Linked DNA regions of Pseudovibrio sp. Tun.PSC04-5.I4. The protein of the gene in region 2 interacts with the protein of the main gene of each other region in a pairwise test. Links are inferred from orthologs where the notes say so. Each region holds a gene or a part of one and is shown on either strand. Other genes may lie near its edges.

Region 1 (6,236 bases), 1.3 Mb from region 2 along the record:
TGTTGACCCTGACGGATAGATTCAATCAATGTGTCGCTAGATAACTAGCTGATTTGTTTGCGAATTTCTGCGAGCATCGTTAGATGCGTATGGATGAATGGTACCAAGATAGTTGCGGTTGCAACATTCACGTTGATCGGATTTTTACCAGATTCAGGCATTTGAACTGCCAACAAGTCTTCGTGACCAATAATTTCAGTCGAGATATAAAGCCGGTCAAAGTCTTCTCCAGAGGCAGCTTCAAGTTTTTTGTAGATATCTTCTAGTGCTGGCGGGCGTGGCGGTGCAATTGCGCCCGTGGATTCAATCAGGTGCGACACAGCTGTTTGCTCGCCTTTTTCCAGTTTGGCGAACTGGCGAACCAATGGGTTGGATGCCTTTGTTTCAGCCATCTCGCTGATCGCGAGGGAAAACGGGCTAATTGTGAGTGTTTTATCGACGTACTCACCTCCCGCATGATGATCCGCACTGGCGGAGGTGATGAGAGCGGGAGTGGCCAGCAAAGCGCCAGATAAGCCGATGAGTGTTTTTCTACGAGAAATTTGTAACTTACCAGTATTCATAGTTTTTCTTTCAGGTTGTTACGAGTCTACAAACTATATCTTTGGGGTTTGACCTTGTATGGAGTGAGCGTGCCGCTGTGAAATAGCTTATAATGTATTTTTCTATTTAAATTACTAAGTGCTCCTTCCTATTTTTCAGTGTTCTGAAGATCTCTTCAGTAAAACGCCGCAGGTTAAATTAGTATTTGACCAAGAGTAGTTGAGTGAAGGTGACCCGTGCTGCAAAACGATGTGTATCGCTTCGTAGATCTCTCGCATCTTCAACGCTGTTGCTATATTGTTCTTCATTAAGTATTGAAGATTCTCCCTCTGATTTTTGAGGGTAATGCGTTCAAAGGATCCTACGAGTTCAATGGCAAATTCTTCTGGCCCACTACATCGCGGAATGCCTCTTCACCCTGCTGATCCATCGGTTGCTCCGCAGCCCAAGGCGGGTGGTATAGCGGCACGAGCGATGGCTGCGCGTCAAACGGACATGCCGGCTTATATGGAAGGTTTGAACCCCGAACAAAAACTCGCCGTTGAGACGATCAACGGTCCAGTGTTGGTTTTGGCAGGGGCAGGAACCGGGAAAACCCGTGTCCTAACAACGCGCATTGCCCATATTCTTGCAACAGGACATGCGACACCCGGCCAAATTCTTGCTGTGACTTTCACCAATAAAGCTGCGCGCGAGATGAAGAACCGTATTGGCGCCTATATCGGTACTCACGTTGAAGGCATGGCATGGCTTGGCACCTTCCACGCGATTTGTGTCAAGATCCTGCGCCGCCATTCTGAGCTGGTTGGGTTGAAGTCTTCCTTCTCCATTCTGGATACGGACGACCAGTTGCGCTTGATCAAGCAGATCATTCGCGCTGAAGGGTTGGATGACAAACGCTGGACTGCAAAAGTCTTTGCTGGGCTCATGGATGGCTGGAAGAACCGTGCGCAGACGCCTGCGCAGATTTCTGCTGGAGATGCGCAAAGTTTTGCAAACGGGTTGGGGCGTAAGCTCTATGAGACCTATCAGGAACGCCTCTCCATTCTAAATGCTTGTGATTTCGGCGATTTGCTGTTGCATTGCATCACCATTTTCAAAGAGCATCCAGATGTTTTGAAGAGCTTTCAGCATCGGTTTCGATACATGCTGGTGGACGAGTATCAAGATACCAACGTTGCACAGTACCTGTGGCTGCGTTTGTTAGCTCAGGGCAATCCCAATGTGGCCTGCGTTGGTGATGATGACCAGTCAATCTACGGCTGGCGCGGCGCTGAGGTAGATAACATCCTGAGATTCGATCAGGATTTCCCCGGTGCGACGGTTGTTCGTCTGGAGCGGAACTATCGCTCGACCAGCCATATCCTTGCCGCAGCGTCTCATTTGATCGCTCATAACCAAGGTCGGTTGGGTAAGACCTTGTTCACGGATCAAGCGCTGTCTGAGGACGAGGAAAAGGTTCAGGTGGCTTCAGTCTGGGATTCTCAGGAGGAAGCGCGTGCTATTGGTGATGAGATTGAAGTGCTGCAGAACCACGGTCATTCTCTCAATGAGATGGCTATTCTGGTGCGGGCCTCTTTCCAGATGCGTGAGTTTGAGGATCGGTTTGTTACGCTTGGGTTGAGCTACCGTGTCATTGGTGGTCCGCGGTTTTATGAGCGCATGGAGATCCGCGATGCATTGGCATATTTCCGCTGTGTGCTGCAGCCAACTGATGATTTGGCTTTTGAGCGCATCGTCAACACGCCTAAACGTGGTTTGGGTGAAGCTACGCTTAAACTGGTTCATACATACGCGCGATCTCAGGGCATTCCGATGATGGCTGCTGCTGCTGAAATGGTGCAGACTTCTGAACTTCGCCCGAAAGCGCGTGCTGTTCTGGCGGATGTGCTGGGGATGTTTGATAACTGGCGCAATCAGGTTGAGGCTATGAGCCATACGGAGCTGGCCGAGATCATCCTTGATGAAAGCGGTTATACCCAGATGTGGCGGCAGGATCGTTCTGCTGAAGCGCCGGGTCGTTTGGACAACTTGAAAGAACTTATCCGCTCCATGGAAGAGTTCGAGAGCATGGCTGGCTTCCTTGAACACATCTCGTTGGTGATGGATAGGGATAGTGAAGCCAATGAGGATGCGGTCTCGATTATGACGCTTCACTCGGCAAAAGGTCTTGAATTTGATAGTGTTTTCCTCCCCGGGTGGGAGGAAGGTGTGTTCCCAAACCAGCGCGCTTTGGATGAAACCGGGCAAGCGGGACTGGAAGAAGAGCGGCGTCTTGCCTATGTTGGTGTGACGCGTGGACGGAAGCGGGTGAAGGTGTGGTTTGCCTCTAACCGACGCATTCATGGCTCCTGGCAGTCCAGTATTCCCTCCCGTTTTCTGGATGAACTCCCCCCTGATAGTGTTGAAGTTGTTGAATCCTCAAACTCCTATGGGGGCTATAACTCGGGTGGTTCCGGAGGGGGATATGGGGCAAGTCGTTTTGATAGCAGCGATGCGTTCCAGAATACCTACTCAACTCCCGGCTGGCAGCGCGCCCGCAAAACGCAGGCTTCTGGTCAGCAGTATGGCCGTATGCATGGTGGCAACCAAACCCGCAGAGCGAAAAAGGCTGGTCCGACGACCATTGAGGGCGATCTTGTTGCCAAAAGCGTCATTGAAGTCAGCAGTGATTTTGCCATTGGTGAGCGGATTTTCCACTTGAAGTTCGGCTATGGGATAATCAGTGACATCGAGGGGAATAAGTTGACCGTCGACTTTGAGAAATCTGGCCTAAAGAAAGTGCTGGATGGCTTTGTTGACCGGGCATAAGCTTCAAGTCACGCGTTAATTGCCTCTGCGGAAGTTTGTGTTATCTCTCTTCATGGTTGTGTTGGGAGGTGCGAATGAACGATGTGGTTATCGCTTTGGCGATGATTGTTGTTGCTGGTGTTGGTGCACAGTGGCTCGCCTGGCGGTTGGCACTTCCCGCGATTGTGGTTTTGCTTGTCGCAGGGTTTTTGATCGGGCCAGCGACAGGCATTTTGCATCCCACTTCGTTGTTTGGTGATTTATTGCGTCCTACTGTTGCGCTGGGTGTGGCCGTTATTCTGTTTGAGGGCGGTCTTTCCCTTAATTTTCAACGTATTAGCGGTGTTTATAAGGGCGTTTGGCGACTCGTTCTTATTGGAGCCTGTATCGCGTTTATGTTGGGTGCCCTTAATGCTCATTACGTAGCTGAGCTCAGCTGGCCTTCGGCTCTTGTCTTTGCATCTATCCTCATTGTCACTGGTCCAACGGTTATCATTCCGCTTTTGCGGCAAGCTCGTTTGGAGCGCCGTGTTGCCTCGCTCTTGCGGTGGGAAGCAATTCTGGCTGACCCGTTTGGGGCCTTACTCGCCGTTTTGATGTTCGAAGGATATCTGGTTTATCACGGTGAGCAGGGTTTTCAGATTTTGGCTGTTCGCGCCATCGCTGGTTTGCTGTTGGGCGGTGCTGGTGGTTGGGCACTGGGGAAGGGATTGATCTGGCTGTTTGTGGGTGGCCGTGTTCCTGAGTTTCTCAAAGTGCCGCTTATCTTCATCTGTGTGATTGGCTGTTATGCCCTTTCAGATCTGGTGCTGGAGGAGTCTGGTCTTTTGACTGTGACCGTTCTTGGGCTGGTTCTTGGAAATTCACGGCTTGCCAGTCTTGAGGAGTTGAAGCGTTTCAAAGAGGCAATCACGATTGTTCTGGTTTCCTCGGTGTTTATTGTTCTCACAGCTTCGGTGCAGCTTTCCAGTCTTGCTCAGTTTGGATTGCAGGATCTGGCCTTTGTGTTGGTTCTGCTGTTTGTTATTCGGCCAGTTTCTGTTTGGCTTGGCACTATTGGCGCGCATTTGAGCTGGAGGGAACGGGTGCTGGTTGGATGGATTGCCCCGCGCGGTATTGTGGCGGTTGCGGTTTCTGGCTTGTTCGCCCGTTCCTTAGTTGAGCATGACGTTGCCGATGGCGAACGGCTGGCTGTGCTTTCCTTCGCGGTTGTGGTGGCTACTGTTTTTGCGCATGGGTTTACGCTCGGCCCATTTTCGCGGTGGTTGGGGCTTTCCAGTCATACCGGGCCGGGTTTGCTGCTTGTTGGGTCCAGCAGGTTTAGTGTCGCGCTTGCGACTAAGCTGAAAACACTGAAGGTTCCTAGTCTGATCGTTGATCGAAACTGGGGCAAGTTACGTCTCTCCCGTCATGCCGGCTTGGAACATTATTACGGTGAGGTGCTTTCTGAAGAAGTTGAGAATGCATTGCCGTTGGAGAATTACAGCGCGCTTCTCGCACTTACCGATAATGATGATTACAACGCGTTGGTTGCAACCAACTTTGGTCCATTGTTCGGGCGCGGAGAGGTGTATCAGTTCGCGCCCTCTGAGGAGCAGGGGGAGCAGGAGCGCTTTCGGCGTGTTGTTACGCTTGGCGGCAGGCCCTTTCTCTCACCTGAGCACAGCTATAATGATCTTGAGACAAAGATGTGTGAGGGTTGGTTTATCAAAGCCAGTGAGTTGACGGAAACATATGGATGGGTTGCGTTTATGGAGGCACTGCCAGAAACGGCAATTGTACTCATGGTGATTGAGCCTAAGAAGAAGTTGCGTCCGCTGAATGGCCCCCCGAATGGAACTCCGGTTTCAGGTTCAATAATCCTTAGCCTTGTTGCTTGTGAATATGCAGAGGAGCGCGAGAAACGCTCCTGAGTACTGGCTTTTCCATGCCGCGCATTCTATACGCCTATTCAATGATTTTTTGGGTGAGTTTAGATAGCTCACCAAAACTAAGGGTTTATGCATGGACACGATCCGGGTTCGCATTCCTGCGCCTGAAGCGGAAGCCAAAGCACTTTCTGACGTTATGGAATATCGCTTTGAAGATGACGGTTTTCCTGTCGCTGTCTTTGAAAACTCCGAGGATGGTGAGATCTGGACAGCGGAAGTGCTGATTCTGGAATCCACCATTGATGAGGCCACCAGTTTTGTCGAAATGCGCTTGTTCGATCAATTTGAGGGCGGCGTTATTCCAAGCGATGCAGAGGTTGAGGTTCTTCCTGACATCAACTGGGTTGCTAAGTCCCTTGAGGGTTTGAAACCTGTTCGTGCCGAACGCATTATTGTGCATGGCGCCCATGATCGGGATGCCGTTGGTAGCAGCCATATCGGTATTGAGATTGAAGCGGCACAGGCTTTTGGCACCGGGCACCATGGTACGACTGAGGGTTGTTTGTTGGAACTTCAGCGCTTGCTGAAGCGTCACAAATATTCTCGTATGCTTGATTTGGGTACAGGAACCGGTGTTCTTGCTATCGCATTGGCTAAATTGACCGGCTCAGAAGTGCTTGCGACGGATATTGACCCTATCGCAGTAGAAGCAGCTATCGATAATGCACGCAAAAACAATGTCGGCCCGCTGTTTAAGGCGTTTACCGGAGCTGGTTTAGAAGACCGTCGCTTTAGTGAGTATGGTCCGTTTGATCTTGTGGTTGCCAATATTCTGGCAAAGCCGCTGGTACAGATGTCTGCCAAGCTGTGTTGTAATCTGGCGCATAAATCCACGCTGGTGCTTTCCGGGTTGCGGATTGAGCATGGACCGCGGATTATTTCCGCTTACGGCCAGCAAGGGTTGAAGTTGTCGCATCGCCACGAAATTGATGGCTGGCTGACGCTTACATTTATTAAAGGCAACTGGTCACC
Region 2 (7,653 bases):
CACCGTCTAGTCAGGAAGAGTATTTTCTATTTATGCATGCGTAAATAGAAAATGCCAAACGGTAAGAAAATGCGATTTCGTTATTTTGCAGTAAATCTGGTAGATCACATTGAAAGACGTAATAATATTCTTTCTCAGTGTGAAAAATGGGCTATCCCAATCGAGGTGTTTGAAGCTGTTACTCCTCAAACACTTGATCGCTGCGATTACCAATACGATCCGGACCGTACAATTTCACAAATTGGACGAGGTTTATCCAAATCGGAAATTGCATGCGGAATGAGCCACATCTCACTTTGGCAACGACTCCTTGATGATAACAACTCTGATGCATATGTAATTTTTGAAGATGATATCAGCATCAAAAGCGACATCCCAAAACTGCTTGAGTCTATAGATTTTACCGAAATTGATATGCTCAGGCTTTATGGAGGTCGTGTTGGGAAGAGTATGACGGTACAAACGCTAAATGACCGGCTTTCGATTGTAAAATGTGCACAGGGCCTCACCGGAACTGTCGCATACGTAATCACCAAACGAGCCACAAATAAACTGATCCCCTACTGCAATACCTTTCAAGCGCCTATTGATACGATGTATGACAGATCTTACGATCATGGTGTTCCTATTTACGCAGCTCTCCCCTTTCCCGTTGCTATCGCACAATCCTCAACGCAGACCAACATTTTCAGTTCAACAATTTCTGCAAATATTTCTGAAAAAAAGAGGGAAGTAGAGCCTAGCGTACGACAGCTTATTACTCGCCTGCTTTACAGAACCAAATGGAGCCTGCAAAAGCGATACGCTGAATATAAACTTTTCAGAAACTGAAAAAAGCCGCTTCAGTTTCCTGACGCGGCTTTCTCGTTATACGGAATTTCCAGATTACATATGAATCGGCTTAGAAAATGTTGCCATAGCAGCTTCTTTTACTGCTTCGGACATTGTTGGGTGCGCATGACATGTACGACCCAGATCCTCGGAGGATCCGCCAAATTCCATCAGAACACATGCTTCGTGGATCATCTCCCCAGCGCCGTGGCCGACAATATGAACTCCGAGAACGCGATCTGTGTCCGCATCAGCCAGAACTTTTACGAAACCATCCGTGTGAAGCGTCGCCTTGGCGCGGCCATTCGCTGAGAATGGGAACTTGCCAGACTTGTACTTAACACCAGCAGCTTTCAGTTCTTCTTCAGTTTTGCCAACGCTTGCAACTTCAGGGGATGTGTAAACAACACCTGGGATGACATCGTAGTTGACGTGTCCAGCCTGCCCAGAAAGCATCTCAGCAAGGGCAACGCCTTCATCTTCAGCTTTATGCGCGAGCATAGGACCCACAATCACATCACCAATTGCGTAGACACCGTCTACGTTGGTTTTATAATGCCCATCCGTTTTCACACGGCCACGTTCGTCCAGCTCAACACCCGCTTCAGCAAGACCAAGGCCCTCTGTGTATGGGCGGCGACCAATGGCGACGAGAACAACATCTGCTTCCAGCGTAACAGCAGCAGCTTCACCTGCAGCTGGCTCAACAGTGACTTCAAGTGCACGGCCTTTTTTCTGAACGCCGGTTACTTTGGAAGACAGCTTGAAGGTCAGGCCCTGCTTCTTAAGCATACGCTGGAACTGCTTGGAAACGTCAGCATCCATTGGGCCAAGGATCTTGTCCATGAACTCAACAAAGGTAACCTGAGTACCTAAACGGGCGTAAACTGACCCCAGCTCAAGACCAATCACGCCTGCGCCGACAACAACCATGCGGTTTGGAACTTTTTCCAGCTCAAGCGCACCAGTTGAAGAGACAATTGTTTTTTCGTCGAGTTCTATGCCCGGTAGAGGCATGACATCAGAACCAGTTGCGATAACGATGTTTTTGGTCTCGACGATAGAAGTGGACCCATCTTCGGCCTTAACTTCAACCTTGCCAGCACCAAGAACGCGACCTGTTCCCATATGGGCGTCGATCTTGTTCTTTTTGAAGAGGTAATCGATGCCAGTTACATTGCCGTCGATCACTTTGTCTTTGTGCGCCAGCATTACCTTCCAGTCCACTTTTGGCTTGGAAGTTTTAATGCCGAGGGTTTCAAAGTTGTGATTTGCTTCCTCAAACATTTCTGAGGCGTGTAGCAAGGCTTTGGATGGGATACAGCCGATATTCAGGCAGGTGCCACCATGCGTCTTGCGCTTTTCAACAACAGCAACTTTCATGCCGAGTTGAGCCGCTTTGATCGCACAAACATAACCGCCAGGGCCTGTTCCAATAACAACGAGATCGTAGGACATTTGCAAATCCCTATTTGTAGAAGGGAGAAGGCTGCAACAACCGATTTGTGCGCCAATCTCCACCTAAAGCAAATGTGCCCGGACTGTGCCGGGCACGTTTATATTAAAGGTCCAAAATCAGACGTTGAGGATCTTCAAGGCTCTCTTTAACGCGAACAAGGAACGTCACCGCTTCCTTGCCGTCCACGATACGGTGATCGTAGGACAGGGCCAGATACATCATCGGACGGATTTCCACCTGACCGTTGATTGCAACTGGGCGCTCCTGAATTTTGTGCATGCCGAGGATACCGGACTGCGGTGCATTCAGGATTGGAGAAGACATCAGGGAACCGTAAACACCGCCATTAGAAACGGTAAATGTGCCACCCTGCATATCCGCCATGGAAAGTTTGCCGTCCCGACCCTTACGACCGAGATTGCCGATTTCTTTTTCGATCTCAGCAATAGACATCTGGTCTGCATCGCGAACCACAGGAACCACGAGACCCTTCGGTGTGCCAACAGCAACGCCGATGTGTGCGTAGTTTTTGTAGATAATGTCAGTGCCGTCAATCTCAGCGTTTAAAGTTGGAATTTCTTTAAGAGCATGGGTGATTGCTTTGGTGAAGAAGCCCATGAAGCCAAGCTTTACGCCGTGCTTCTTCTCAAAAATATCCTTGTACTGCTTGCGCAGGTCCATGATCGGCTTCATGTCCACTTCGTTGTAAGTGGTCAGCATAGCCGCTGCGTTCTGTGCATCTTTCAGGCGGCGCGCGATAGTCTGGCGCAGCCTGGTCATGCGAACACGCTCTTCGCGAACTTCGTCAGTTGGAGCCGATACTGCACGAACAGCGACCGGTGCAGCTGCAGGAGCTGGAGTAGCATTCGCGCCCGCAGCAAGTGCTGCAAGAACGTCGCCCTTCAGAACCTGACCGCGTTTGCCGAAGCCGGCAACCTGACCAGCAGACAAGCCTTTCTCAGCCATCATCTTTGCTGCAGACGGAGCTGCTGGCATGTTTGTGCTGGAAACGGCTGGCGCTGGAGCTGCCACTGCAGGCGCAGAAGCTGCAACAGCAGCGCCTTCACCCTTGGCGATTTTACAGAGCAAGTTGCCCGGTTCTACAGTCGCGCCAGTTGCCTGTGCAATTTCAACGACAGTACCGGATACAGGGCTTGGAACTTCCTGCGCAGCTTTATCTGTTTCCAGCTCAACGAGGATTTGGTCAGCTTTAACCGTATCGCCAACTTTAACAGACCATTCGCCAACTTCAGCTTCGGTCACGCTTTCACCAGCTTGCGGAACCAACACTTCAACAGTTTCAACGGCAGCTGCAGGAGCTGCCTTTGCTGTTGGTGCGGCTTTTGCAGCAGGAGCGGATACAGCACCAGCGGCACCTTCCAAGATTGAGCCCAAGAGAGCCCCAACTTCGACAGTTTCGCCTTCTTTAACATCAATGCTGTCCAGTCTGCCGGATACAGACGCAGGCACTTCAACTGTTACCTTATCTGTTTCAAGCTCAACCAGTGGCTCGTCTACATTCACCGCATCGCCCGGCTTCTTAAACCATTGAGCGATTGTTGCTTCGGTTACGGATTCACCCAGTACGGGCACTCGAATTTCCGTCGCCATGTCTCTATCTCTTTTCGTTTCAGGGCCCCTAAAAGGCCTGTCGGACTTCACCTGATTACGATGTATTTACTCGGCGAATGCATCGTCAAGAAATGCTTGTAACTGTGCCAAATGCTTTGACATCAAGCCAGTTGCAGTTGCTGCGGAAGGTGGACGGCCAACGTAACGTGGGCGATGCACTTTTGCATTCACATGCTCCAGAACCCATTCAATGTATTGTTGAATGAAGAACCAGGAGCCCATGTTCTTAGGCTCTTCCTGACACCAGACGACATCTGCATTTTTGAAGCGGCCCATTTCGACGCAAAGTGATTTGGTCGGGAATGGATACAACTGCTCTACACGCAGGATGTAAACATCATTGATGTTTCGTTTTTCACGCTCTTCCAGCAAGTCGTAGTAGACTTTACCGGTACACAGAACAACGCGGCGGATGTCTTCGTCCTTTTTAAGCTCAACAGTCGAACCTGGATTGGTCTGAGCGTCATCATGCAAAAGGCGGTGGAAGCTTTCTTCTGCACTAAAGTCTTCCAGTTTGGACACTGCACGCTTATGGCGCAGCAAAGACTTAGGTGTCATCAGAATGAGTGGCTTACGAATGTCACGTTTCAACTGACGGCGAAGAATATGGTAGTAGTTCGCTGGTGTCGTACAGTTCGCAACCTGCATGTTATCTTCTGCGCACATCTGCAAGAAGCGTTCAAGGCGAGCAGAAGAGTGTTCAGGGCCCTGACCTTCATAGCCATGTGGCAACAGACAAACCAAGCCGGACATGCGAAGCCATTTGCGCTCACCTGAGGAGATGAACTGGTCAAACAACACCTGTGCGCCGTTAGCGAAATCACCAAACTGTGCTTCCCAAACTGTCAACGCGTTTGGTTCTGTCAGCGAGTAACCGTATTCAAAGCCCAACACCGCTTCTTCTGAAAGCATGGAGTTGATGACTTCGTAACGGCCCTGCTTTTCACCAACGTGATTCAGTGGGATGTAGCGTGCTTCGTCTTCCTGATCGTACAGAACAGAATGACGCTGGGAGAACGTACCACGTTCACAATCCTGACCGGACAATCGAATGGCACGACCTTCTTTCAGAAGTGCGCCAAATGCCATGGCCTCACCCATTGCCCAATCGATACCTTCGCCGGTTTCGATCATTTTGGCACGGTTGTTCATGAAGCGTCGGATTGTACGGTGTGCGTTGAAGTCATCCGGCACATTGGTCAACCTTTGACCAAGTTCCTTCAGCTCATCCATAGGAAGACCAGTGGAACCACGGCGTGGCTCGTCGGTTTCCTTGGCGATCTTCATTTTAGCCCAACGACCATCAAGCCAATCAGCTTTGTTTGGCTTGTAAGTCTGGCCGGTCTCGAATTCGCGATCCAGATGCGCGCGCCAATCAGCTTTCGCCTTATCGACGTCCTCAACAGTCATCAAACCTTCTTTGACCAGCTTGTCAGCATAGATCTGAAGGGTTGTCGCATGTTTGCGGATCTTGCGGTACATGATCGGCTGCGTAAAGGCAGGCTCATCACCTTCGTTATGGCCAAAGCGGCGGTAACAGATGATGTCGATAACGACCGGACGTCCGAACTTCTGGCGGTATTCCGTTGCAATCTTAGCCGCGAAAGTAACAGCTTCCGGGTCATCACCATTGGCATGGAAGATCGGAGCTTCAATAACTTTAGCAGCATCAGATGGATACGGTGAAGACCGTGAGAAACGCGGGTTGGTTGTAAAGCCAATCTGGTTGTTGATGATCACATGGATCGAACCACCAGTGCGGTGACCGCGCAGAGCGGACAGACCGAAACATTCAGCAACAACACCCTGCCCCGCAAACGCAGCATCGCCATGGAGAAGCAGTGGCAGAACGTTGTCACGCTCTACTTCTGTTGTTTCTTTCCAAGCAGCGAACTGATCTTGCTTTGCGCGCGCCTTACCCAGAACAACCGGGTTTACGATCTCAAGGTGAGATGGGTTTGCAGTCAAAGACAGGTGAACGTTGTTGTTATCGAATGAACGATCAGAAGAAGCCCCAAGATGGTACTTCACATCACCCGAACCTTCTACATCATCAGGAGCGTAAGACCCGCCCTTGAATTCGTGGAAGATTGCACGGTGTGGTTTACCCATCACCTGAGACAGAACGTTCAGACGGCCACGGTGTGCCATGCCCAGAACGATGTCTTTAACGCCAAGAGCACCACCACGCTTAATGATCTGCTCAAGCGCCGGAATAAGGGCTTCACCACCATCAAGGCCGAAGCGCTTGGTGCCGGTGTACTTAACATCGAGGAACTTCTCAAAACCTTCGGCTTCGACAAGCTTGTTAAGGATGGCTTTTTTACCTTCTGGCGTAAAGGCAACCTGTTTGTCGGGACCTTCGATGCGTTCCTGAAGCCAAGACTTTGCAGCCGGGTCAGAGATATGCATAAATTCCACGCCAAGCGTAGAACAGTAGGTTCGCTTCAGAATTTCCAACATCTCGCGGATGTTGGCGAATTCCATGCCCAACACGTTGTCCAGGAAGATCTTCCGATCCCAGTCCTGCTCGGAGAAGCCATAGGTCGCGGGATGCAACTCTTCGTGGTCACCAGGAACGGCAAGGCGGAGCGGGTCAAGATCAGCGTGCAAATGGCCGCGCATACGGTACGCACGGATCATCATGATCGCGCGAACACTATCGCGGGTCGCTTGCATCACCTGATCTTCGGTCAGCTCAACACCATTTTTCAAGGCATTGGATTTAACTTTTTTGCTGACAACTTGCTCTAATGGCCAATCACCATCGAGTGCAGAAACAAGCTCACCACCTTCGGGAATAGGCCAGTCTGATCGTTTCCAGGATGCTCCACGAGCTTCCTTAATCACATCCTCTGGATTGTCTTGAAGTGATGAAAAGAATTCCCTCCACTCTTGGTCGAGTGAATTGGGATTTTCCTGATATTGAGCATACAGCTCTTCAATATAAGGAGCGTTGGCGCCGTATAGGAACGACGTCAGCGCGAATACTTTGTTCACGTCCTGCTGAGCCATCGTTTTTAAGCGGACTTTTGGTCCGCCCTACTTTCTTTGGGCGGGTGTCAAACACCACGTACCCCTGGGTCCCGCGACTGACAACAAGTCTGGGGACTTACTGCCTCCTAAAGACTGTCGATGAAACCGGTTCACCGACAGTCAAACTAATATGCCCCTAAATAGTGTATGGGGCGTTATCTTATGCGCCTTGCTTTAACTCTTCGAGAAGAGCAACAAGGGTTTTGCCAAGCTTAGCAGGAGATGGAGAAACGCGGATACCCGCAGCTTCCATAGCCAAAATCTTGTCTTCAGCTCCACCTTTACCACCAGAGATCACAGCACCTGCGTGACCCATGGTACGGCCTGGAGGCGCTGTACGTCCCGCAATGAAGCCAACCATTGGCTTTTTGCGGCCCTTAGCAGCCTGCTCCTGCAGCCATTCAGCAGCTTCTTCTTCAGCTGAACCACCGATTTCACCAATCATGATGATAGTTTCGGTTTCATCATCATCCAGGAACATGTCCAGCATATCGATGAATTCGGTGCCTTTTACAGGATCACCACCGATACCAACCGCAGTGGACTGGCCGAGGCCTTCCTGCGTGGTCTGGAAGACGGCTTCATAAGTAAGTGTACCTGAACGGGAAACAATACCTACGGAGCCCTTCTGGAAGATGGAGCCTGGCATGATGCCGATCTTGCACTGTTCAGGTGTCAGAACACCTGGGCAGTTT

What was found. The genes of interacting proteins can lie anywhere in the genome.
Region 1: the proteins of lpdA (region 2) and BLS62_RS24155 interact in binary tests that used the Escherichia coli proteins (3 or more experiments, as listed by UniProt). The link is inferred for Pseudovibrio sp. Tun.PSC04-5.I4 from one-to-one orthologs.

Annotation. Positions count from the first base shown.
Region 1 is NZ_FNLB01000006.1:4,073,572-4,079,807, forward strand. What follows is about bases 646-3,651. They hold BLS62_RS24155 (ATP-dependent helicase), read left to right. Parts: upstream 646-948; coding sequence 949-3,354; downstream 3,355-3,651. Other genes in these bases: BLS62_RS24160 (cation:proton antiporter), read left to right, coding at 3,429-3,651. Outside these bases: BLS62_RS24150 (DUF4142 domain-containing protein), read right to left, coding at 45-563; more of BLS62_RS24160, read left to right, coding at 3,652-5,246; BLS62_RS24165 (50S ribosomal protein L11 methyltransferase), read left to right, coding at 5,338-6,236. UniProt on the Escherichia coli protein: A helicase with DNA-dependent ATPase activity. Unwinds DNA duplexes with 3'-5' polarity. Translocates on single-stranded DNA with 3'-5' polarity. Initiates unwinding more efficiently from a nicked substrate than double-stranded DNA.
Region 2 is NZ_FNLB01000006.1:2,738,057-2,745,709, forward strand. Bases 88-2,911 are described here. They hold lpdA (dihydrolipoyl dehydrogenase), read right to left. Parts: upstream 2,290-2,911; coding sequence 886-2,289; downstream 88-885. Other genes in these bases: BLS62_RS18025 (glycosyltransferase family 25 protein), read left to right, coding at 88-831; odhB (2-oxoglutarate dehydrogenase complex dihydrolipoyllysine-residue succinyltransferase), read right to left, coding at 2,393-2,911. In the rest of the region: more of BLS62_RS18025, read left to right, coding at 52-87; more of odhB, read right to left, coding at 2,912-3,901; BLS62_RS18040 (2-oxoglutarate dehydrogenase E1 component), read right to left, coding at 3,968-6,937; sucD (succinate--CoA ligase subunit alpha), read right to left, coding at 7,119-7,653. UniProt on the Escherichia coli protein: Lipoamide dehydrogenase is a component of the glycine cleavage system as well as of the alpha-ketoacid dehydrogenase complexes.